DNA from 4 places in the Bacillus sp. PK6-16 genome. Region 4 is predicted to be linked to each of the others. Evidence: riboswitches for the same ligand, from Rfam matches in the RefSeq annotation. Region 4 holds a riboswitch; each other region holds the start of a gene.
What was found. A riboswitch is a leader RNA that binds a small molecule or an ion and turns the genes downstream of it on or off. The one in region 4 is predicted to bind S-adenosylmethionine.
Positions count from the first base shown of each region.

Region 1: it holds a riboswitch for S-adenosylmethionine, as region 4 does, so the genes downstream of both, M1D66_RS00435 (bifunctional O-acetylhomoserine aminocarboxypropyltransferase/cysteine synthase) here and M1D66_RS26225 (ABC transporter permease) in region 4, are expected to answer to the same signal.
Region 2: it holds a riboswitch for S-adenosylmethionine, as region 4 does, so the genes downstream of both, M1D66_RS11600 (M20 family metallopeptidase) here and M1D66_RS26225 (ABC transporter permease) in region 4, are expected to answer to the same signal.
Region 3: it holds a riboswitch for S-adenosylmethionine, as region 4 does, so the genes downstream of both, M1D66_RS25235 (cyclase family protein) here and M1D66_RS26225 (ABC transporter permease) in region 4, are expected to answer to the same signal.

Region 1 is NZ_CP096511.1:89,292-94,805, forward strand. Features, by position in the region: gene M1D66_RS00415 (FMN-dependent NADH-azoreductase) at 1-297, shown strand, start outside; gene M1D66_RS00420 (transcriptional regulator YeiL) at 360-1,031, opposite strand; gene M1D66_RS00425 (YjjG family noncanonical pyrimidine nucleotidase) at 1,139-1,834, shown strand; gene M1D66_RS00430 (chloride channel protein) at 1,878-3,107, opposite strand; SAM riboswitch class I at 3,429-3,533, shown strand; gene M1D66_RS00435 (bifunctional O-acetylhomoserine aminocarboxypropyltransferase/cysteine synthase) at 3,626-4,924, shown strand; gene metA (homoserine O-acetyltransferase MetA) at 4,908-5,514, shown strand, end outside.
Region 2 is NZ_CP096511.1:2,252,016-2,257,529, forward strand. Features, by position in the region: gene M1D66_RS11590 (VOC family protein) at 1-300, opposite strand, end outside; gene M1D66_RS11595 (AAA domain-containing protein) at 412-2,721, shown strand; SAM riboswitch class I at 2,798-2,899, shown strand; gene M1D66_RS11600 (M20 family metallopeptidase) at 2,988-4,193, shown strand; gene M1D66_RS11605 (Lrp/AsnC family transcriptional regulator) at 4,360-4,800, opposite strand; gene M1D66_RS11610 (SDR family oxidoreductase) at 4,970-5,514, shown strand, end outside.
Region 3 is NZ_CP096511.1:4,918,271-4,923,784, reverse strand. Features, by position in the region: gene M1D66_RS25250 (hypothetical protein) at 1-145, shown strand, start outside; gene M1D66_RS25245 (ATP-binding protein) at 283-1,509, shown strand; gene M1D66_RS25240 (hypothetical protein) at 1,739-2,119, shown strand; gene M1D66_RS25235 (cyclase family protein) at 2,148-2,780, opposite strand; SAM riboswitch class I at 2,866-2,978, opposite strand; gene M1D66_RS25230 (PRK06851 family protein) at 3,128-4,237, shown strand; gene M1D66_RS25225 (nucleotidyltransferase domain-containing protein) at 4,349-5,131, shown strand; partial or broken gene M1D66_RS25220 (MFS transporter) at 5,145-5,514, opposite strand, start outside.
Region 4 is NZ_CP096511.1:5,115,515-5,121,028, reverse strand. Features, by position in the region: gene M1D66_RS26240 (multidrug effflux MFS transporter) at 1-1,157, shown strand, start outside; gene M1D66_RS26235 (hypothetical protein) at 1,419-1,922, shown strand; gene M1D66_RS26230 (DUF3951 domain-containing protein) at 1,939-2,154, opposite strand; SAM riboswitch class I at 2,324-2,429, shown strand; gene M1D66_RS26225 (ABC transporter permease) at 2,565-3,482, shown strand; gene M1D66_RS26220 (ABC transporter permease) at 3,500-4,504, shown strand; gene M1D66_RS26215 (ABC transporter ATP-binding protein) at 4,461-5,471, shown strand; gene M1D66_RS26210 (ABC transporter ATP-binding protein) at 5,468-5,514, shown strand, end outside.

The sequences.
Region 1 (5,514 bases), 270 kb from region 4:
TATATTGATTATTTAAACCGTGCTGGTAAAACGTTTAAATATACGCCAGAGGGTCCAGTTGGCCTAATTGGAGATAAGAAGATTGCATTATTAAATGCAAGAGGCGGCGTATATTCAGAAGGTCCAGCAGCTGAGGTAGAAATGGCTGTTAAATATGTAGCAAGTATGATGGGCTTCTTCGGCGCAACAAACATGGAAACAGTAGTTATTGAAGGGCATAACCAATTCCCAGATAAAGCAGAAGAAATCATCGCTGCAGGTCTTGAAGAAGCAGCTAAAGTAGCAAGTAAATTTTAATTAAAATTATAATCGTCACTCGAAAAAAGCAGCATTAACATGTAAACGTTAATGCTGCTTTTTTATATTTTTAGTTCATCAGCAAGCTTTTCTAATGTATTTCGATCTTGTATATAATATGTTCGGCCTTCTTTTCTTAAATAATTTTGTTGGCAAAACTGATTTAATACATATAAAAGATGACGGTAGCTGACATTTAAATATTCCGAGGCCTCGGTATGCTTTTCTATATAACAATTATTTTGCTCTGTTAATAAAATAAAAGCAGCTAATCGATTTTCAAAAGGATAACTATAGTTTTTTGCGTAATTTTCAGTGCGAGTAATTGTCTTTTCTCCAATAAATTTACATAAGTGCTGTAAAAACGTTGCATCTTGTAATAAAAGTTGCTGACAATCTTTAAGTGGAAGTGCCAAACACACACAATCTTCTAGTACTTCAACGGACTTAGTAATATTTTCTACTCCTATTAATCCTAATTCTCCGATAAAAGATGGTGCTTGAATAAAATTAATTAATGAAACCTTCCCGTTTTTATGACTCATATATATTTTGGCTCTCCCAGAAATTAAGTAATAGAGATAAGGAAGAGCATTTCCTTCGCTACATATCATCTCTTTCGTTTGAAAAGAATGCAGCTCTACATATGGCAAGACATGAAATGAAAATAGGGTATGGAATTGATGGATTCGCATGTATTGATAAATTTCTTCCTCATTTTTGCTGATTTTCATATTTTCACCCCTATGTATAGTATGAGATATCTCCTATTATCTTTACAAGAAGGAATGATACGATTTATGTAAATTTGTTTTTGTAGAAAAGAGAGTGTGATGAATTTATGAAAAAATATAAAACATTGTTATTTGATGTAGATGATACATTACTAGACTTCCAAAAGGCTGAAAAAGTGGCTTTACGGGTACTTTTTGAAGAGAAGGGAATCCCTTTAACAGACGAGATAGAGACTCGTTATAAAAAAATAAATAAAGGTCTTTGGGATGCTTTTGAAAAAGGTGAACTATCACGCAATGAAGTTGTAAATACACGATTCTCTCTGTTGTTTAAAGAGTATGGAGAAGAAGTAAATGGAATATTATTCGAAAATAATTATCGTAACTACTTAGAAGAAGGAAATCAACTCATGCAAGGTGCGTTTGAATTTATAAATCAAATTCAAGGGGAGTATGAATTGTATATAGTGACAAATGGTGTTTCTAAGACGCAAGATAAACGTTTGCGTAATGCAGGGTTACATTCATTATTTAAAGATGTCTTTGTTTCGGAAGATACAGGTTTTCAAAAACCGATGAAAGAGTATTTTGATTATGTTTTTGAACGGATTCCTAACTTTGCACCTGAAGAAGGGCTGATTATTGGGGATTCATTAAGCGCTGATATTAAAGGTGGATATGTAGCGGGAATTGATACTTGTTGGTTTAATCCAGAAAGGAAATTAAATGATAGTGGGATTATACCGACATATGAAGTGCATAATTTTGAGGAGTTAGAAGCTTTATTAAAGCAGCATGTGTAATAAAAATAGGCAGTGGAGCTTTCGTCCCCACTGCCTATTTTTATTAATTTTTATTTTCGTTATGTTTTGGGAGTGGAAAGGCATTCCCGATAGCAGCTGCACCAAGCATGGGCAATAGTAAATTAAGCGGGAAAAACATAAGTAATAGTAATGTTATAGCTATTGGCTTTCGTAACGCATAGCTTGAAATTGCTGTCGTTACGATGGCAACAGATGCTACTGGATCTATAGGAAGAATAGATGCTACAGCGTATCCGATACTTGAACCAGAAAATATAATTGGGAAGATATGTCCACCTCGCCACCCTGTGTTCAAACAAACGGCAGTAATGCACAACTTTAAAATCCCTGAAAGAAGTAGTATCCAAAAAGATAAATGGCTCCATTCAACAACTAATTCTTTTAATTGATGTTCCCCTGAAAATAATGTGTACGGAAGAAAAGTTCCTGCAATTCCTAATAAAATGCCACCGATAATTCCGAGTGTCAGCTTGTATTCTCTAAAAGGGTGAATTAACTTTTCTAATGTGAATTCTAACTTGAAATAAAAGAAACCAACTATAGCGCCGATACTAGCAAGTGGAAGAAATGCAATCCATTCATTGAAAGAAAGTGCACCTTCCCCGAAATCAACAATAAAGGATCCACGATTATCAAGTTTACTCAGTAGTAAATAAACAGAAAAACCTGCGAAAGTAGTAGCTAAGTATACAATCGCTTTTTTTCCTTTAGAAAAAGCAGCAATTTGTTCCCCCTCATTTTCATTTGGTGCTAAATAACCGAATAATGGTGCGTTAAAAATGACACTTAAAGTAGCGCCAATTCCGATCTCGGTTAGCTCATTCATACCCTTTAAGGCAAATTTAAAGCGATCCCCTACCCATGTGCACAGTCCGCCTATAATTCCAACTAGTGCGGCTTCTGGACCAAGACTAGCACCGAAAATTAAAACAATAATCGCTGTTAAAGTAGCCTGATGGACAAAGCGATATTCGATTCGACCAGTTTTTTTATATTCAGCCATCACTTCAGGCATAAGGCGTGGGTATGTACCGAAATGTTTTTGTGATAGACCAACGAGGACCCCGCCAATTATTGTTACGCAAAGGGTGTAATAAGAGGGAAAAGAGAGAACTTCAGGCAAGTATCCCCAAATAAAGTGGATTCCAATATTTATTGTGACTAAAAATAACCAGACTGTAGCTCCTACTATAGATCCTAGAAGAATGCCATATAGAGCAAGTATGTAATGCATATCTTTTTTATTTGTCATGTTATACCTCCGTTATGTAAATCTTAGTAGGGAAAAAAGTGAAATATACTAGTGAAAAATGGATTGAATATATATAGTATCTTTTTGAGAAGATGGCCTATTCAACATATAGGCTAACTTTTGGGGAATTTGAATTTATAGGTTAAATTACTTATTTAATTTTATAGACTGATTTGAGGTTTTTAAAGGTCTTTTTTGAAATAGACTAGAATATATTTCTTTTGTTGCTTTATATGAAACTGTTAACATTTATTTTAGAACATTCAGAAAAACTGTTTGACATTAGGAAATTATTGCTATAAAATCAACGGTAATTGCATAGTCTTATCAAGAAAAGGTGGAGGGACAGGCCCGATGAAACCTTGGCAACAGCCGTATAACGGAATTGTGCCAAATCCTGCAGGTGGTAATCCTGAGAGATAAGAAAGAGCCTTTAGAGCGTGTTTTCAAACTGCTCCTTTCTTGTTTTCAGGAAAGGGGCAGTTTTTTATTTTGTATAAAAGAAAGGAGAATGAGAGATGGGAGAATCATGGGGAAAAGGAACAATTTGTGTGCAAGGTGGCTATACGCCAAAGAATGGTGAACCACGTGTTTTACCACTTTATCAAAGCACAACGTATAAATACGATACTTCGGATGATTTAGCAGCTCTATTTAACTTAGAGGCAGAAGGATATATTTATACACGTATTGGAAACCCTACTCTAGCAGCATTTGAGCAGAAGTTATCAGATTTAGAAGGCGGTGTAGGAGCTGTTGCAACGGCTTCTGGGCAAGCAGCTATTATGCTCGCAGTTTTAAATATTTGTAGTAGTGGAGACCATTTACTTTGCTCTTCAACTGTTTACGGGGGAACGTTTAATTTATTTGGGGTGAGTTTACGTAAGTTTGGCATTGATGTTACGTTCTTTAATCCAAATTTAACGGCAGATGAAATTACGGCGCTTGCTAATGACAAGACGAAACTTATCTATGCAGAATCGTTAGGAAATCCAGCGATGAATGTTTTAAATTTTAAAGAATTTTCAGCTGCCGCTAAAGAATTAGAGGTACCTTTTATCGTTGATAATACATTAGCAACTCCTTATTTATGCCAGGCGTTTGAACATGGGGCAAATATTATTGTTCATTCTACGACGAAGTATATCGATGGGCATGCGAGCTCCTTAGGCGGTATTGTAATTGACGGTGGAAACTTTGATTGGACAAATGGAAAGTATCCTGAACTTGTTGAACCAGATCCAAGTTATCACGGTGTAAGTTACGTTCAAAACTTTGGTGCAGCAGCGTATATTGTGAAAGCACGTGTTCAGCTATTAAGAGATTATGGAAATTGTATGAGCCCATTCAATGCATATATTAGCAATATTGGCTTAGAAACATTGCATTTACGAATGGAACGTCATAGTGAAAATGCTCTTGCAGTTGCTAAGTGGCTTGCTAATCATGAACGTATTGAATGGGTGAATTATCCAGGCTTAGATAGTAATGAAAATTACTCATTAGCACAACAGTACTTGAAAAAAGGTGCTAGTGGTGTTTTAACTTTCGGTATTAAAGGCGGATTAGAAGCAGCAAAAGAATTTATCGCAAATGTAAAACTAGCAACTCTTGTAACGCACGTAGCTGATGCACGAACTTGCGTTATACATCCTGCTAGTACGACGCATAGACAATTAAATGCTGAAGATCAGCGTTTAGCGGGTGTTACATCTGATTTAATTCGTTTATCGGTTGGTATAGAAGATGTTTCTGATATTATTGCAGATTTGGAAGCAGCTCTAGTTGGAGGCAAAACACATGCCGATCATAATTGATAAAGATTTACCGGCTCGCAAAGTGTTGCAAAAAGAAAATATTTTTGTAATGACGAAGGAGCGGGCAGAAACACAAGATATACGTGCTTTAAAAATTGCTATATTAAATTTAATGCCAACGAAACAAGATACAGAGGCGCAATTACTTCGCTTAATTGGAAACACACCGTTACAATTAGATGTTCATTTGCTTCATATGGAATCACATCTATCGCGTAATGTAACGCAAGAACATTTAACAAGCTTTTATAAAACGTTTCGTGATATTGAAAATGAAAAGTTTGATGGGCTCATTATTACAGGAGCGCCAGTGGAGACCCTTGCTTTTGAAGAGGTAGATTATTGGGAAGAGCTTAAACATATTATGGAGTATTCAAAAACGAATGTAACATCTACGCTCCATATTTGCTGGGGGGCACAGGCTGGCTTGTACTATCATTATGGTGTTCCAAAGTATCCCCTTAAGGAAAAAGTGTTCGGTGTATTTGAACATGAAGTTTGCGAGCAACATGTGAAATTATTACAAGGATTTGATGAATTGTTTTTTGCTCCGCATTCTCGTCATACAGAAGTACGAGAGAATGATATTA
Region 2 (5,514 bases), 2.4 Mb from region 4:
TCCTAGTAAGAAGGTTACTGCGTGTTTCTTTAGTCTTTCGATTTCATCCTCTAATGAATTCACTTTAAAGCAAATGTGATGTACTTTTCCTTCTGCCGGAAGGGAAGAGTTGTAGCCTTCAATTAATTCGAGTATCGTTTCTTTCGATTCTTCCACACCTAAAAAAGCGAGTTTTAAGTCTGGGTTTGGGTGCCCCATGCGTTTAAGGAGCTGTAAGCCGACTACTTCTTCATAAAATGAGATAGATGCTTCTAAGTTTGCAACCATAAGTCCAACGTGTTCTATTCTTCTGACTGGCATGTAGATTCCTTCTTTCTGAAAATTATATACAATATATTATTGAAAATTAAGAAAATAAGCAAGATAAAAACCTTACAAATTTTAGCGTGTTATATGGTATAGTGAGAAAGTATGTTTGGGGAGAAGGAAGGAGATTATACGATGAATACACCTACTCAAACTCCTTCATTATCGGAAACGATGAAAGAGTGGCATTATGCATTAGCGTATGAAATTAAACATTGGAAAACGATAGGTGGTAGTAAAATTTCTATCATGAACAGTCGTTTTTTATATACAGATTATGAAAGTACAGTATACGTATTTCAGCTTATTTCGGAAGTAAGCTTACCTGAAGGTTCACCGATTCGAATTGAGTTCGATGGTGAGGAAGCGACAGGGGAAGTGTTATCTGTACATGGATTAGAAATAGAGCTGAAATTAAATGATTATATACAAGGTGAAATAAGAGAAGCGGTTTTATACAGTGAACCGTGGCAATTGTTAGAGCAACTGCAAGAGCGATTGAAAGAAGCACGTAAAGATAAGCTAAAACGTAATCGTATAAAGCGTCTTGTTGATGGGACGAGCAGTCCGAAACATATTGAGAAGATGAAAAATCCGAAAAATGAACTGGCATATCGCGCGTTTTACAATCCGACAACGTACGTATGGGGACCACCTGGAACAGGGAAGTCTTACAATTTATCACGTATTATTTCGGCTCATTATCAAAAAGAAAAATCGGTACTTGTGTTAGCTCATAGTAATGCGGCAGTAGACGTATTAATGAGTGAAGTAACGAAGCAAATTGAGAAGAAAAAGAAATGGACGCCTGGTGAAATTGTTCGTTACGGTTATAGTCAACATGAACATATACGAAATCATGAAACGTTACTTGCGTCGAAGTTAGTTGAAACGACGAACGGATCTTGGGGTGAGGAAAGACTCTATTTAGAAGAGACACGCCAAGAGCTTCGTGAAAAAATCTTATCGTATAAAGCAACATCTGCTGATAAGAAGCGTATGCAGGAGATTGAAAGTGATCTTCGAAAGCAAAAGGCTAAAATTAAAGAAGTAGAAAAAGAATATATTGAAAATGCGAAAGTAATCGGCGCAACTTTATCGAAATGTGCCATTGATTCACTTATTTATGAGCGTACATTTGATTTAGTTGTTGTAGATGAAGTAAGTATGGCATATGTTCCGCAAATTGCATTAGCTGCTTCACTTGGAAAACGTATCGTCGTTTGCGGTGACTTTTTACAGTTACCTCCAATTGCGATGGCAAATCATGAACTCGTTCGCAAATGGCTTGGGGAAGATATGTTTTACCATGCTGGGATTGTTGAGTCTGTTAATAAATCAGAAGCACATCCGAACCTATTTATGTTGCAGGAACAAAGACGTATGCATGCAGATATATCGAAGTTTACGAATTCGTTTATTTATAAAAATAGAGTATACGATCATCCGTCTGTTTCAGAGCGTAAAGAACTTGCGCAATTGCAGCCGTTCGCAAATGAAGCGAGTGTTTTATTTGATACGAGCCAAATGGGAGCTTTTTCGTTAAAAGATGCTGCTTCTGGTTCACGTTTTAACATTATGTCTGGTTTAGTAGCAATGCAAATTATGTTAATCGGATTGTTAGACGGTGTGCAATCCATTGGTGTTGTGACGCCTTACAGAGCGCAGTCACGCTTTTTATCGACGTGTATGAGAGAAATGTTGCAGAGAACGAAATATCAAAACATACCAGTTTTAGCGGCGACAGTTCATAAGTTCCAAGGTTCTGAAAGAGATATGATGATTTTTGATACGGTTGACAGTTATCCGCAAGAACGACCTGGCGTATTATTCTTTGATCACAAAAACCATCGCCTCGTCAATGTAGCAGTGACAAGGGCGAGAGGGAAGTTCATTCAATTATCAGATTGCCATTATATGCGTAAAAACCTTTCGAGAAAACAAGCGTTATCACAATTAACAGCTCATATAGAACGTCACGGAAATGTGTATGATCGCACGACATCAAGACAATTGTGGGAACGAAAAATATCGAAACGTTTACGCTGGTTTATGGAAATGAATCTTGAGGAAACGAAAGGGCTATTAAAAGATATTTTAGCAGCAAAACGAAAAATTATTATTTCACTTCCAAGTACAAAACAAGTGGATAAGCGAGTATGGCAAGCGTTAATGCGTACAAATGCGCAAATAACAGTGTATAGTGACGGACCAGTTCCACTGAAAAATGTAAAGTTACAAAGACAAAATAAAGCATTCCCGTTCCTAGTAATCGATGATGAAATCTTCTGGGCAGGCGCACCGCTTACATCTCAAATGATGTTTGAAGGTAGTACGGAATTTCCGTACGTATGTGCAAGACTGCAAGCACCTGAGACAATTGGTGTATTAAAAGGATTTTTAGATATTCGGTAAATTCGGATAGGAATTCCTTGACTTTTACTTGGAATGAACTTAGAATAAAAAATAATTTAATATAATTTTATGAAAATTCTTATCACGAGAGGTGGAGGGACTGGCCCTATGATACCTCGGCAGCGGATTCGTTATGAATACTGTGCCAATTCCAGCAAGGTAACTTGAAAGATAAGAAAGAAGCTCATTTTGACTGTATATACAGAAGCCTCTTTCTATCTTTTAGAAAGAGGCTTTTTTACGTGAAAATAAAAGGAGGAAGAAAAATGGGAGCGACAGGAGTAGCGTCACAAAGAAAAACAATTGAAGAGAGTATCGAAAGAAATAAGGAAAAGTACATAGAAACAAGTCATGATATTCATGCGAATCCGGAGATTGGAAACCAAGAGTTTTACGCATCAAGAACGTTAAGTTTATTACTAGGTAGTGCAGGGTTTCAGTTGCAGCACAATATAGCTGGACATAAAACGGGATTTATCGCGCGAAAAAGCTCTGGAAAACAAGGACCGGCAATTGCATTTTTAGCGGAGTACGACGCTTTACCAGGACTCGGTCATGCGTGTGGTCACAATTTAATCGGCACAATTAGTGTTGCAGCAGCAATCGCATTATCAGAAACACTTGAAGAAATTGGCGGAGAAGTTGTCGTGTTTGGTACGCCAGCAGAAGAAGGAGGGCCAAATGGTAGCGCGAAATCAAGTTATGTAAAGGCAGGTTTATTTAAAGACATTGATGCGGCGCTTATGATTCATCCGAGCGGAAAAACAGCGACAACGAGTCCTTCACTAGCAGTCGATCCACTTGATTTTCATTTTTACGGAAAAACAGCTCACGCTGCAGCTTCGCCAGAAGAAGGGATTAACGCATTAGATGCGATTATTCAGCTCTATAACGGTATTAATGCACTTCGCCAACAACTTCCGTCAGACGTGAGAATTCATGGCGTCATTACAGAAGGAGGAAAAGCACCTAACATTATTCCTGACTACGCTGCAGCAAGATTCTTCATCCGTGCAGCAACGCGAAAAAGATGTGCAGAAGTAACAGAAAAAGTAAAAAATATTGCTGAGGGAGCAGCGTTAGCAACAGGTGCAAAAGTAAAAATCCATCAATTCCAAAATGAAATCGATGAATTACTCGTAACAAAAACATATAACGATATTGTAGCGGAAGAACTAGAACTATTAGGTGAAGATGTAAATCGTAAAGAAAGAGTAGGAATCGGTTCAACCGACGCAGGAAACGTAAGTCAAGTCGTACCGACAATTCATCCGTACATTAAAATCGGACCAGATGATTTAATTGCACATACAAATGAATTTAGAGAAGCAGCACGTTCAGAACTTGGAGATAAAGCATTAATTACATCGGCAAAAGCATTAGCAAATACGGCGTATCGATTAATTACGGAAGAAGGGTTGTTAGAGAAGGTGAAGGAGGAGTTTAGAGAGGCGCAGAGGAATCAAGGGTAAGGGGATTAAGGTACTTTTTTCGAATAGCAATCTAAATAATAAGTAGAGATATAAAAAAGAACATTGAAAATCAATGTTCTTTTTTTATTACTAATCATTAATTTTGTTGGATTTTCTCATAAAGGAAAAGCTTTTACTGTTAGCGGAGGATAATACGTATCCTTTATTAGAATGACAATTTCTCCTCAAACTCACTCTTTAAAACAATTAAAGGAGATGACAAGCCAAATTGCATTAAAGAGTCTAAAAATGTAGCGAGAGAATCCATCGAATCGCTCATGACCTTCATCATATAATTAAATTCCCCACTAATTCGAAATAAATCTGTTACTTCAGGAGCTGCATTACAATACTGGATAAAATCAGAGCATTGGCTCGTTTTAAACATGATGAATGCTTGAATGTTTTTATTAATTTTTGCAGGCTCAAATTTCGTTCGATAAGCCGCTATAACTCCTTGATCTTCAAGCTTGTTAATACGTTCTTTTACAGCAGGCTGCGTCATGGATATAATTCGTCCTATTTCTGAAACAGAAATTCTCGCATTTTCATACAACAAGTTCATAATTTTATGATCGATTTCATCCAGTTTTACGGCGTTTTGCATTGTGTAGCCTCCTTATTTTTGTTTTATAAAGTAAATTACGAATTATAACTATAATATCATAAGCGAATGGACTAAATTACCTATAAATCTATATTTAAAATGATTGGTGTTTACATGAAAATATAAGTATAGGTTTTTATCAAACGGAAATTTAGGAAGGATGGAAAAAATGAAGAATCTTGATGGGAAAGTAGCGTTAGTAACAGGAGCGAGTCGAGGAATTGGTCGTGCGATTGCAATGAGATTGGCAAACGACGGTGCATTAGTTGCGATTCACTACGGTCGAAATAAGGCAGCTGCAGATGAAACGATTAGTGAGATTGAATCTAATGGAGGAAAAGCATTCTTAATTGAAGCTGAACTCAATTCAATTGATGGTGTCAAGAAGCTAGTAGAACAGTTAAAGCATGAATTACAAATAAAAGTTGGTACATCAGAGATTGATATTTTAGTAAACAATGCAGGGATAGGTACACAAGGAACGATTGAAAATACGACAGAAGAAGTTTTTGATGAAATTATGTCTGTAAATATGAAAGCACCATTCTTTTTAATCCAGCAAACATTACCGTTACTACGAGTAGAAGGGCGCGTTATTAACATTTCATCAGCGGAAGTAAGACTTGGTTTTACAGGGTCCATTGCATACGGTTTAAGTAAAGGTGCACTAAATACGATGACACTTCCTCTAGCTAAACATCTTGGAGAACGAGG
Region 3 (5,514 bases), 200 kb from region 4:
ACAAGGTGCTTATTACGTTGAGGAGTTGTTATTAAATACAGAAAGTAAGTACGGTGAGTATTTAAATTTATATATGAAGGATTTTGTAATAGGGCATAATAATTTTACGGATGGATTGTTACATGACAGGGTAAGATGGATGTAAGTTGTTACCAAAAGGAAGGAGAGATCTCCTTCCTTTCATTATTATAAGGTTAAATATTGCCCTGAAAGCAATTTCATACTTATACTTTAAGGAGATAACAATGAAAGTTTTTTGTATCGATCAAGGGGAGTTTTTATATGAATAAATACAAGAGCTTGATTTATGAAGAAAGAAGAGCCTTAAAGGTATTTATATTATTATTTTATATTATATTCTTTTTATATGACGCTATATATTATTTTGTATATCCTGCTATGAATATTAGTGGAACAGAGGTAGGTTGGCCAGAAGGTAGTCTTGGGATAGGTGTGCCTATATTTGTAATAGCATTATTTCCTATTTCTATATATCTTCAAAAAAGAGGGTATGTATATTCTGTAAAATATTTATTTTTATTTGGGTACATGTTTATCAATCTTGTGAATAATTTAATGATTTATTTGCGAACGGATAGACCTTTTGAACATGGTAGTATGGTAGAAATGTTATTAATTTTATTTGCCCCAGTTTTCGTGAATAGAAAATACTTTTATTTAGTTTCCTTTAGTGTAATTGGAAAGTACGTATTTTTCACATTGCTATTACAAGATTTAAAAGTGATAATTCCACTTGTTTTATGTGTATTTTATTTCATTATTTCACATTCTTTATTAAAACGATTTCAATCTTATGTAAGAACAGTGGTTGAAATGATGAACAATATGAAAGAGACGGAAAATTTAGCTGTGATTGGGACTATGTCTACAACAATTGCCCATGAAATTCGAAATCCGTTAACAGCGTTAAAAGGGTTTACGCAAATGCAAAAAGAAAGAAACCCAACTGATACGATGAGCTACGACATTATGCTACAAGAAATTGAAAGAGTCAATGGATTTGTTAGTGAATTGATGTTGTTAGGAAAACCAAAGCCAACAAATTATGAAAGGTGTAATATACGAGACATCCTTCTATATGTTGTGCATCTAATGGAAAGTTATGCAACGCAATATAGAGTTAAATGTCATTTACAAGTAGATGGGAATTTACCGGCTATAAACGGTGATGATAAGCAATTAAAACAAGTGTTATTAAATATCATTAAAAATGGAATAGAATCAATGCCAGAGGGTGGAGAAATTCATATCCGTGCATATCAAAAAACGCAAGGACATTTGTGTATTTCTGTTGAAGACCAAGGATTTGGTATAGAGAATGAGAAGTTAGAAAAAATCGGCAAGGCGTTTTACACAACAAAGGAGACTGGTACAGGACTTGGATTAATGATTACATATAAAATTATTAAGGAACATCAAGGGAGTATCATGATCCAAAGTAGTGTAGGAGTAGGAACGAAAGTAGAAATTTTTTTGCCTACCTTTTAATGTATTGGGAGAAAAGATTTTTCAGAAAAGTGTTCTTGTTGTGTAAATATAAACATTTTATAAAATGTTTCAAGAAGGGTTTTTTTTATAAAATACTTCGTTTATAATGGAGGAAAATATCGACATGAGATTGATTGCTCATGTAGCGGTTCAGTAGTGTTATGAAAAGATAAGAAGGGGTGCACACGCATCCTTTTTTCTATGCAGATATTATGAAAGAGGTGGTATGATGGAATTAACATTAAATTCGACTGTATGTTTACACACGATTCAATTTCGAAAAGAGCAAAAGAATTATATTGTAAAAGATACAATTACAGGAGAAAAATATGAAATGCCGCCACTTTGGATTGATGCATTGGCAATGATGCGTGACGGTTTTTTATTGGGGGAAATTGAAGAGAAATTAAAAGAAGAGTATCCATCCGAAGAAGTGAATATGTTAGCATTCACGAGGCAACTGTTAGAACTAGAACTTGTTGAAATGGTAGATGGAGAAGAGATAGCTTGCACAAAGAAGAAAGAGATAGATTGTTTAGCTTGGGTGCGTCCTCGTGTGGAACAATTCTTTCTTAATTTAAATAGAAAATATAGAAGCAAAGACCAGTAGTGGCCTTTGCTTTTTTTATAGGCTGTGTTTAAAAAATAACAGCAAATGCTCTTGCGAAAGCACCGTCACTATTTTTAATTTTTAAAGGTGCTGCTGAGAAAAAGAAACGTTTTGCTTCGATAGCATCTAGATTTGTTAAGTTTTCAATTAAGTAAATATCATTCCCTAGTAATATGTGATGAATCGGTGATGTTTCTGTTGTGACTTCATCAGGAGAAATGAAATCTAAACCGATAGATTTTACTTTTAATCGCACTAGTTCTTTAGCTAATTCTTCAGAAAGATAAAATGCTTCCTTCTCATAAGCTTCTGTATTCCATTTTGTGGATAGATTAGAATGAAAAATAACAATATCACCTTCTTTTATGTCAGTATTATGCAATACTGTCTTAGGTAATTTTCGCTCTTGAATATGTGTTACATCTATAAGAACAGCTTCACCTACAAATTGATCCAGCGGTAATTGATCGATGGTCGTTGCGCCTGAAATAAAATGCGCAGGAGCATCACAATGCGTGCCAACATGAACGACAGAATGAAAATCTGTAACTTGATATCCTGATTCTTCAACACTTGTAACAGCTTCTAGTTGTATTTTAGGTGTTCCAGGAAATTGAGACATATTATTTTCAAATGTTTGTGATAAATCAATTACTTTCATTTTACATACCTCCAATATATGTTTTTCAAATAATAAAAAGCTCATCCTTCAGTATCAAGAAAGATGAGCTTTACATGCTAGTTGAGTTTTATCTTCCAAAATGCATTGCATTTTGCAGGAATTAGCACCTATTCAGTTTGTATAAACTGAGGTTGCTGGGCTTCAAAGGGCCGGTCCCTCTGCCTCTCTTGATAAAGAAGTATTCAGTTTTTAAAATCGGAATTTTCCGATAGTTAAATTGTAATTCATTTCCTTTTTGCGTGCAATACAAAATAGGTATTCACCCAAATAAAGCTGCTCGCATATTGTAGCTTATGTAAATAGAATGCTGCGAAGGAGTGAGTGCAGTGACAGGAAATGTATTAAATTATTATGCTGGTGGTAATACAGCTAGGGGATTTCACAATTTATACGAAGAGAATTTAAAAGGATTAGACAGATTATTTATCTTAAAGGGTGGCCCAGGAACGGGAAAATCTTCTTTAATAAAGGCAATAGGTCGTGAATGGATTGAAAAAGGATATGATATTGAATTTTTACATTGTTCTTCTGATAATAAATCGGTTGATGGTGTAATTATCCCACAATTAAAAGTAGGAATTGTTGATGGGACATCGCCGCATGTTATTGAGCCAAAAATGCCAGGAGTTGTTGAAGAGTATATAAATTTAGGAATTGCTTGGGACTCAGATAAACTAAGAAAGCAGAAGTTAGAAATTGAAAGATTTGTTTCAGAAGCAAGCAAAGCTTTTCAGTCTGCTTACGCACGTTTTAAAGAGGCATTGGTTATACATGATGAGTGGGAGAAGATATATATTGATAATATAGATTTTAATAAAGCAAATGAACTAACCAATCAGCTAATCCAGAAATTATTTACAGATAAAAGCGGGAGACAATTACTTGTAAAACATCGTTTTTTAGGAGCTGCTACACCGAAAGGAGCAGTTGATTTTGTTCCTAATTTAACAGAAGGGTTACCACATCGTTATTTTATAAAAGGGCGCCCAGGCTCTGGAAAATCAACGATGCTCAAAAAGTTAGCTAAGGCAGCTGAAGAAAAAGGGTTTGAAGTTGAAGTATATCATTGCGGATTTGACCCGAATAGTCTTGATATGGTTATCGTAAGAGAATTAGGTTTTGCAATTTTTGATAGCACCGCACCACATGAATATTTTCCAAGTCGCGAGGGTGATGAAATTATTGATATGTATGCCCTTATTGTTACGCCAGGGACGGATGAGAAATATGCGAAGGAAATTCGTGATGTTTCCATTCAATATAAAGCAAAAATGAATGAGGCGATGTCTTTCTTAGCGAAAGCAAAATCGATTCGTGATAAATTAGAACGAATTTATATTGCTGCTATGGATTTTTCAATAGTAGATGCATATAAAGAGGAGATTCAAAAAGAGTTTGAACGAATTGCTGCTACTGTAATTGAAAAGCAACAATAGACGTTTCATTAGGCTGTCAGTAATTTCTGACAGTTTTTTTAGTATGTAGTAAAATTAATAGTGTATTGTCGAATTTCCAGGGAAATAATCAAAAAATGGAGATGTTATGAAATGAGAGAGAAAATCGAGTTGGAGTTAGAAAGAATTGAAAAAGAGAATGATGTAAAAATTTTATTTGCGGTGGAATCAGGGAGTCGTGCTTGGGGGTTTCCATCGAAAGATAGCGATTATGATGTTAGGTTTGTTTATATACATCCGGTAGAATGGTATTTATCAATTCATGACAAACGAGATGTAATTGAATATCCAATTAGTGATGATTTAGATATAAGTGGTTGGGATATTAAAAAGGCGTTGCAACTATTCGCGAAGTCGAACCCAGCTTTACTTGAGTGGATTCGATCACCAATTTTTTATTCGAAAAACTCTAATTTTCCAGAACTACTTCAACAGATGAGTGAGAAGAATTTTGATCCAAAAGCAACGATATATCATTATTTACATATGGCGTCGAAAAATTATCGTGAATTTTTGCAAGGTGAGAATGTAAAGTTGAAAAAGTACTTTTATGTATTACGCCCTATTTTAGCTTGTAAGTGGCTAGAAGAGAAAGCAACTTTACCACCTGTAGAATTTGATCGATTGATTACAGAATTACCATTAGAACGTAGTGTATTAGATGAGATTGAAAAGTTGTTAATAAAGAAAAAAGCAGGTACTGAATTAGATGTTGGATTGAAAATTAAGGTGCTAAATCAATTTTTAGAAGAACAAATTCATTACTATGGGCAATATGTAAAAGGAATTGAAAAGGGATCAGGGATCGATATTGAGATTTTAAATACATTATTTCGAGACATGCTGTTTGAAGCATATGAAAAAGAGCACAAGTAAGTTTGTGCTCTTTTTATTTTGTAGGAATGAAGAAAACAGATATAGCTGCGATAAGACCTGCAAAGGAGAATAAGTAAAAATTCCATGCTAAGTCATATTGCATTGTCATAATAATACCGACGAGAATAGGGCCAGCAATTGCACCAACTCGGCCAAGCCCCAGTCCCCAGCCTAAGGAGGTAGCTCGGATATGTGATGGGAAGTATTGTGTTACATATGCATTTAATATTTGAGTAATACCGACTGATCCAATACCAGCAAGGCCAATTAAAAGATAAATGATTGTAACAGATGGTTTGATTGTTAATAGTCCGATACATATGGCTGCCATAAGATAAGAGATGCTAATAACAATTTTTGCTCCTATACGATCAGCAATTGCT
Region 4 (5,514 bases):
TATCTATTGATATGTATTTGCCTTCATTACCGAAGTTAACGGATGACTTGCAAACAGGTGCATCCCTCGCGCAGCTTACATTAACAGCTTGTTTGCTTGGGCTGTCAGTAGGACAATTATTTGTTGGCTCAATTAGTGATATTTACGGAAGACGCAAACCTCTTATTATTGCTCTTATTATTTATGTTGCTTCTTCTTTACTTTGTGCTGTTGCGCCATCTATTTGGACATTAGTGTTATTGCGCTTCCTACAAGGAGCTTCAGGATCAGCCGGGATTGTTATATCACGTGCGATGGTACGTGATATGTATTCAGGTTCTGAAATGACGAAGTTTTTCTCACTGCTTATGTTAGTAAACGGAGCAGCACCTATTTTGGCACCGATTATTGGGGGGCAATTATTACAGTTTACAACGTGGCGCGGTGTTTTCATCGTTCTTGGAGCAATTAGCGTATTCATGTTAATCTCAGCTATTTTTGTATTACGTGAAACATTACCTCCTGAAGAAAGAGAAACAGGTGGTTTGTCAGGGACTTTGGCGACGTACGGAAAATTGTTAAAGGACCGTCTGTTTATGGGATATGCATTGTCACAAGGATTAGTAACAGCGGCAATGTTTGCATACATTTCGGGCTCACCATTTGTGTTGCAGAACATATACGGAGCATCACCACAGCAGTTTAGTTTATTCTTTGCAATCAACGGTATCGGTATTATTATTGCTAGTCAGGTTACGGGTCGTTTAGCGGGGAAAGTGAATGAGAAGACATTATTTGTCTCTGGTATCATTATTGCAGCTGTTGGTGGTTTATCTTTACTACTGACAATCTTACTAGGAATAGGGTTAATTGGTGTTTTATGCTCGTTATTCCTTGTCGTATCAAGTGTTGGGGTTGTCTCAACAACTGGGTTCTCATTAGCGATGAGAAATCAAAAACAAGCTGCAGGAACAGCATCAGCTTTATTAGGTTTATTACAGTTCATTTCAGGAGCACTTGTTGCACCGCTAGTAGGTATTGGTGGAAGTAATACAGCATTACCGATGGGTGTTGTAATAGCTCTTTGTGAAGTTGGTGCGGTACTATGCTATTTATTTATGGCTAGAAGAAGTGAAAAGCAGTTTGAACTGCAAGCAAGACAAAATTTAGAGGCTTAACAAAAAAGAACTGATTCAAAGGGAATATTTGAATCAGTTCTTTTTTCATTTCTTTGAAATACCTCATATAGTTTTGTAAGGTGCTGTAGTAAAGCAGTGCAAAAGTTATTTGTATAAAGTGACGATACTGTGACAAACATGTTGGTATATATATTACGATGTCGTCTTAAGTGTAAAAAGTAGGGCGTTCTCGGTATAATAACAAGTGGAGATAAAAGAAACTATAATGAGTAGTAGCTGTAGATAAAAGGAGAAGAAGAGATGAAGAAGGTTTTGGGTATTGCTGTAATGGGAAGTATGATCCTTCTAGCAGGATGTAATGGAAATAAGGATACGAAAGAACCGAAAGAAAAGGTAGAGCAATCTACAGAACAAACAGAAGAAATGAAAGAATACCGTGCAGTACATGAAAAATACGATTTGAAAATGAATAAAGAAATTAATAACGCACTGCAGTTATTTGAAGTGGCAAAAGAAAAGGGCGGTAAGGAAATAACGACTGCTACATATAAAGAAGATGTGCAAAAGGTAACAACGAGCATGTTAGAAGATATTGATCATATACGAAAAGAAATTCGTGTTCCGAAGTCGAAAGAGCAAGAACATGAGGTATATGTCGGTTTCTTGAATGAATCGGAACAAGCAATGAAAAAATTACAGAAGTTAGCGAAAGAAGAAGATTCATCGTTGATTCGTGATATAGAAATTAATTTTGCAACAGCATCGACATACTATAAACGTTTTCAAGCAGAAACGAAAAAATAACCTTGCCTATGCAAGGTTATTTTTTCTTCTTACCATCTCCGTCTTCATCCTCGGATACTAATACCTTCTGTTCTTCGTGAAATTCGGAAATAGTTTGCCCGGTAATATTATCGAAAGGAGTATAAAAAGAAGTAATACGTTTCTTTTTAATAAAGAGTTTATAGAAGCCGATGATGACAAGTATAACGATTGTTAAGGGTAATCCTATAGTAGCAAGAAGTAAGGGGTCCATCTTATAACTCCTTTAATATCATTTCTTTTTATTATAAGCCGAAAACTGTAATTTCGATAAAAGAATTAAAAACTGACTTTTCTAAATTTATCCAATTAGATTGACTTTTCAATTTTTCAGAATTATAATTCGAGATATACAATTTGAACTAAATAATAATATAGCAATTTACTTATCCAGAGAGGTAGAGGGACTGGCCCTATGACACCTCAGCAACGGGTTCTGTAATAAGAACACCGTGCTAATTCCAGCAAGCAAGTCTTGAAAGATAAGTGATGGGCCTTTGTTTGTTAAGCCTTGATCTTATTTTTTAAGATCAAGGCTTTTTGTATTCTAAAAAGAGAAAAGGGAGTAATGGAAAAGTACATTCATAAAACAAAGTAAAAACATGTATTTAGGGGGTTATTGAAGTGTATGTAATTAAAAAATTATCGGTTATGGTGTTCACACTATGGGTTATTACGACAGTGACATTTCTAATTATGCATATTATTCCGGGGGATCCATTTTCATCAGATGCAAAAATCTTTCCTGAAGAAGTGATCCAAAACATGAGAGCGAAGTATCACCTTGATGAACCGTTATGGAATCAATATATTGCTTATTTAGACGGTGTAGTTCATTTTGATTTTGGCGAATCTGTTCAATCAACCGGGCAAGGTGTATCAGAAATTATAACAACTGGCTTTGGTCCATCAGCAATTATTGGTCTACAAGCACTTGTTATTTCATTGTTGGTAGGAATTGCGGCAGGGACATTTGCTGCTCTATATCATGGGAGAGTAATTGACTATAGTGTGAGTTTGCTCGCAATTCTAGGTATTTCTATTCCAAGTTTTATTTTAGCACCACTATTTATACAAGTATTCGCTATCCAATTTGAGCTTTTACCAGTAGCCTCTTGGGGAACATTCGAACATACAGTATTGCCATCCTTTGCATTAGCGTTAGGGCCAATCGCAGTTATTACAAGGTTTGTTCGTTCTAATATGATCGAAGTACTGCAGAGTGATTATATTAAGCTAGCAAGAGCAAAAGGCATACCAATTAAGAAGATTATTATAAGACATGCTCTTCGAAATGCGATTGTTCCAGTACTTACATTTGTGGGACCGTTAATGGCTGGACTTTTAACAGGGACTTTCGTTATTGAAAAAATCTTTTCAATTCCTGGCCTAGGAAAATATTTTGTAGATAGTATTTTTAACCGAGACTATCCGGTGATTATGGGAACAACGATTTTTTATAGTGCATTATTAATTGCTTGTATTTTCATTACAGATATTATTCACCGTATTGTTGATCCACGTATTCGTTCTATTACATAAGGAGGGGGGATATTAAAATGGGAGCTTATGAAATTAATGACCAGTTATTAACAAATGAAGAGAAAAAAGAATTAACGATAAATAAAAATCAGCAAACGATTAGCAGAAAGAAAGAAGTGTTTCGTAAGTTTATATCGAATCCAATCGCAGTTTTAGGAACAGTGACGTTATTGCTAATTATTGTTTTCTCGCTTATTGGCGAAAGTTTAACGCCATTTACTGCGAGTGAACAAGTAAAAGAGGCAACAAATTTACCGCCGAGTAGTGAACATTGGTTTGGAACAGATGATTTAGGGAGAGATATTTGGGCACGTACTTGGGCTGGTGGGAAGATTTCACTAACAGTGGGATTAGTAGCAGCTGCCCTCGATATAGGGCTTGGTGTACTGATTGGTGGATTTAGTGGATACGTGAGAGGGCGTAATCGCCTTGGAACGTTAATTGATGAGTGGATTATAAGAGGAATTGAAGTATTATACGGCATCCCATATTTATTAATTGTTATTTTACTATTAATTGTTATGAAACCAGGTCTTTTCACCATTATTATCGCCCTTGCATTAACGGGATGGATTGGAATGGCTCGTCTCATTCGAGCACAAGTATTGTCTTTAAAACAACGAGAGTTTGTTATTGCAGCAGAGCGATTAGGTACATCACATATGAAAATTATATATGGGCATTTAATTCCGAATTTAACAGGCATTATTATCGTCAATTTATCATTTACAATTCCGGCAGCTATTTTTTCAGAATCATTTTTAAGCTTTATAGGACTTGGGGTACAATCACCAGCGGCAAGTTGGGGGACGATGACGAATGACGCACTCGGGACATTATTGAGCGGAGAATGGTGGCAACTATTTTTCCCAGCAATCATGATTGCACTCATTATGTTCGCATTTAATGCAATTGGTGATGGTTTGCAAGATGCAATTGATCCAAAAATCGTAAAACGGAATCGAAAGGAGAAAAAACATGGGACAGCTCTTATCTTTAGAAAACGTAACGTTAGCCGTTGAAAAAGAGAATAGTAAGCAAGCAATTGTGAAACATGTTTCCTTTTCTATTAACGAAGGTGAAATAGTTGCACTTGTAGGAGAAAGTGGTTCAGGAAAAAGTGTTACAGCACAATCCATTATTGGCTTGAATCAAGAATCCATTCATATCGATGATGGAAATATAGCTTTCCAAGCAAAGGAATTAACGAATTTACAAGAGTCAGAATGGAATCAAATTCGCGGAAAAGATATTTCTTTTATATTTCAAGATCCGCTTTCATCTTTAAACCCAACGATGAAGGTAGGCAAACAAATTACAGAAGTAATTTTGCAACATGGGAACAAATCGAAAAGAGAAGCAAAGGAAATTGCGATTAACTTGTTAACAGATTTAGGGATACATGAAGCAGAGAAACGCTTTGAACAGTACCCACATCAATTAAGCGGAGGTATGAGGCAGCGTATTTGTTTAGCAATTGCGTTTGCTTGTCACCCAAAGCTTGTAATTGCAGATGAGCCGACAACAGCGTTAGATGTAACGATTCAGAAACAAATTATGGGGCTATTAAAAGAAAGAAAAGAAAAACAAAATACGAGTATTTTATTAATTACACATGATTTGGCACTTGTACGTGAAGTTGCTGATCGAGTAGTTGTTATGTACGGGGGACGTGTCGTTGAAAAAGGAACGATACAGGAGGTAATAGGTTCTCCTAAACATCCATATACGAAAAGTTTATTACAAGCAATTCCGAATATGGATGATTCTGAAAAGGTATTACGTGCTATAGAAGGAACGACACCTTCCATTGAAACATTAAATAGCTTTGGTTGTCCTTTTGTAAATCGTTGTCCAGTAGCGATAAAAGAATGTATTCATCGTTTCCCAGAGAGAACAACGTATTCTAAGGAGCATAGTTCACATTGCTGGCAGCATGTTCTGGAGCATAATAAAGCGAAATCAAAAGAGAAGGTGAATGCCTCATGACGACAGATTTAATTACTGTAAAGCAAGTAACAAAAACATATGG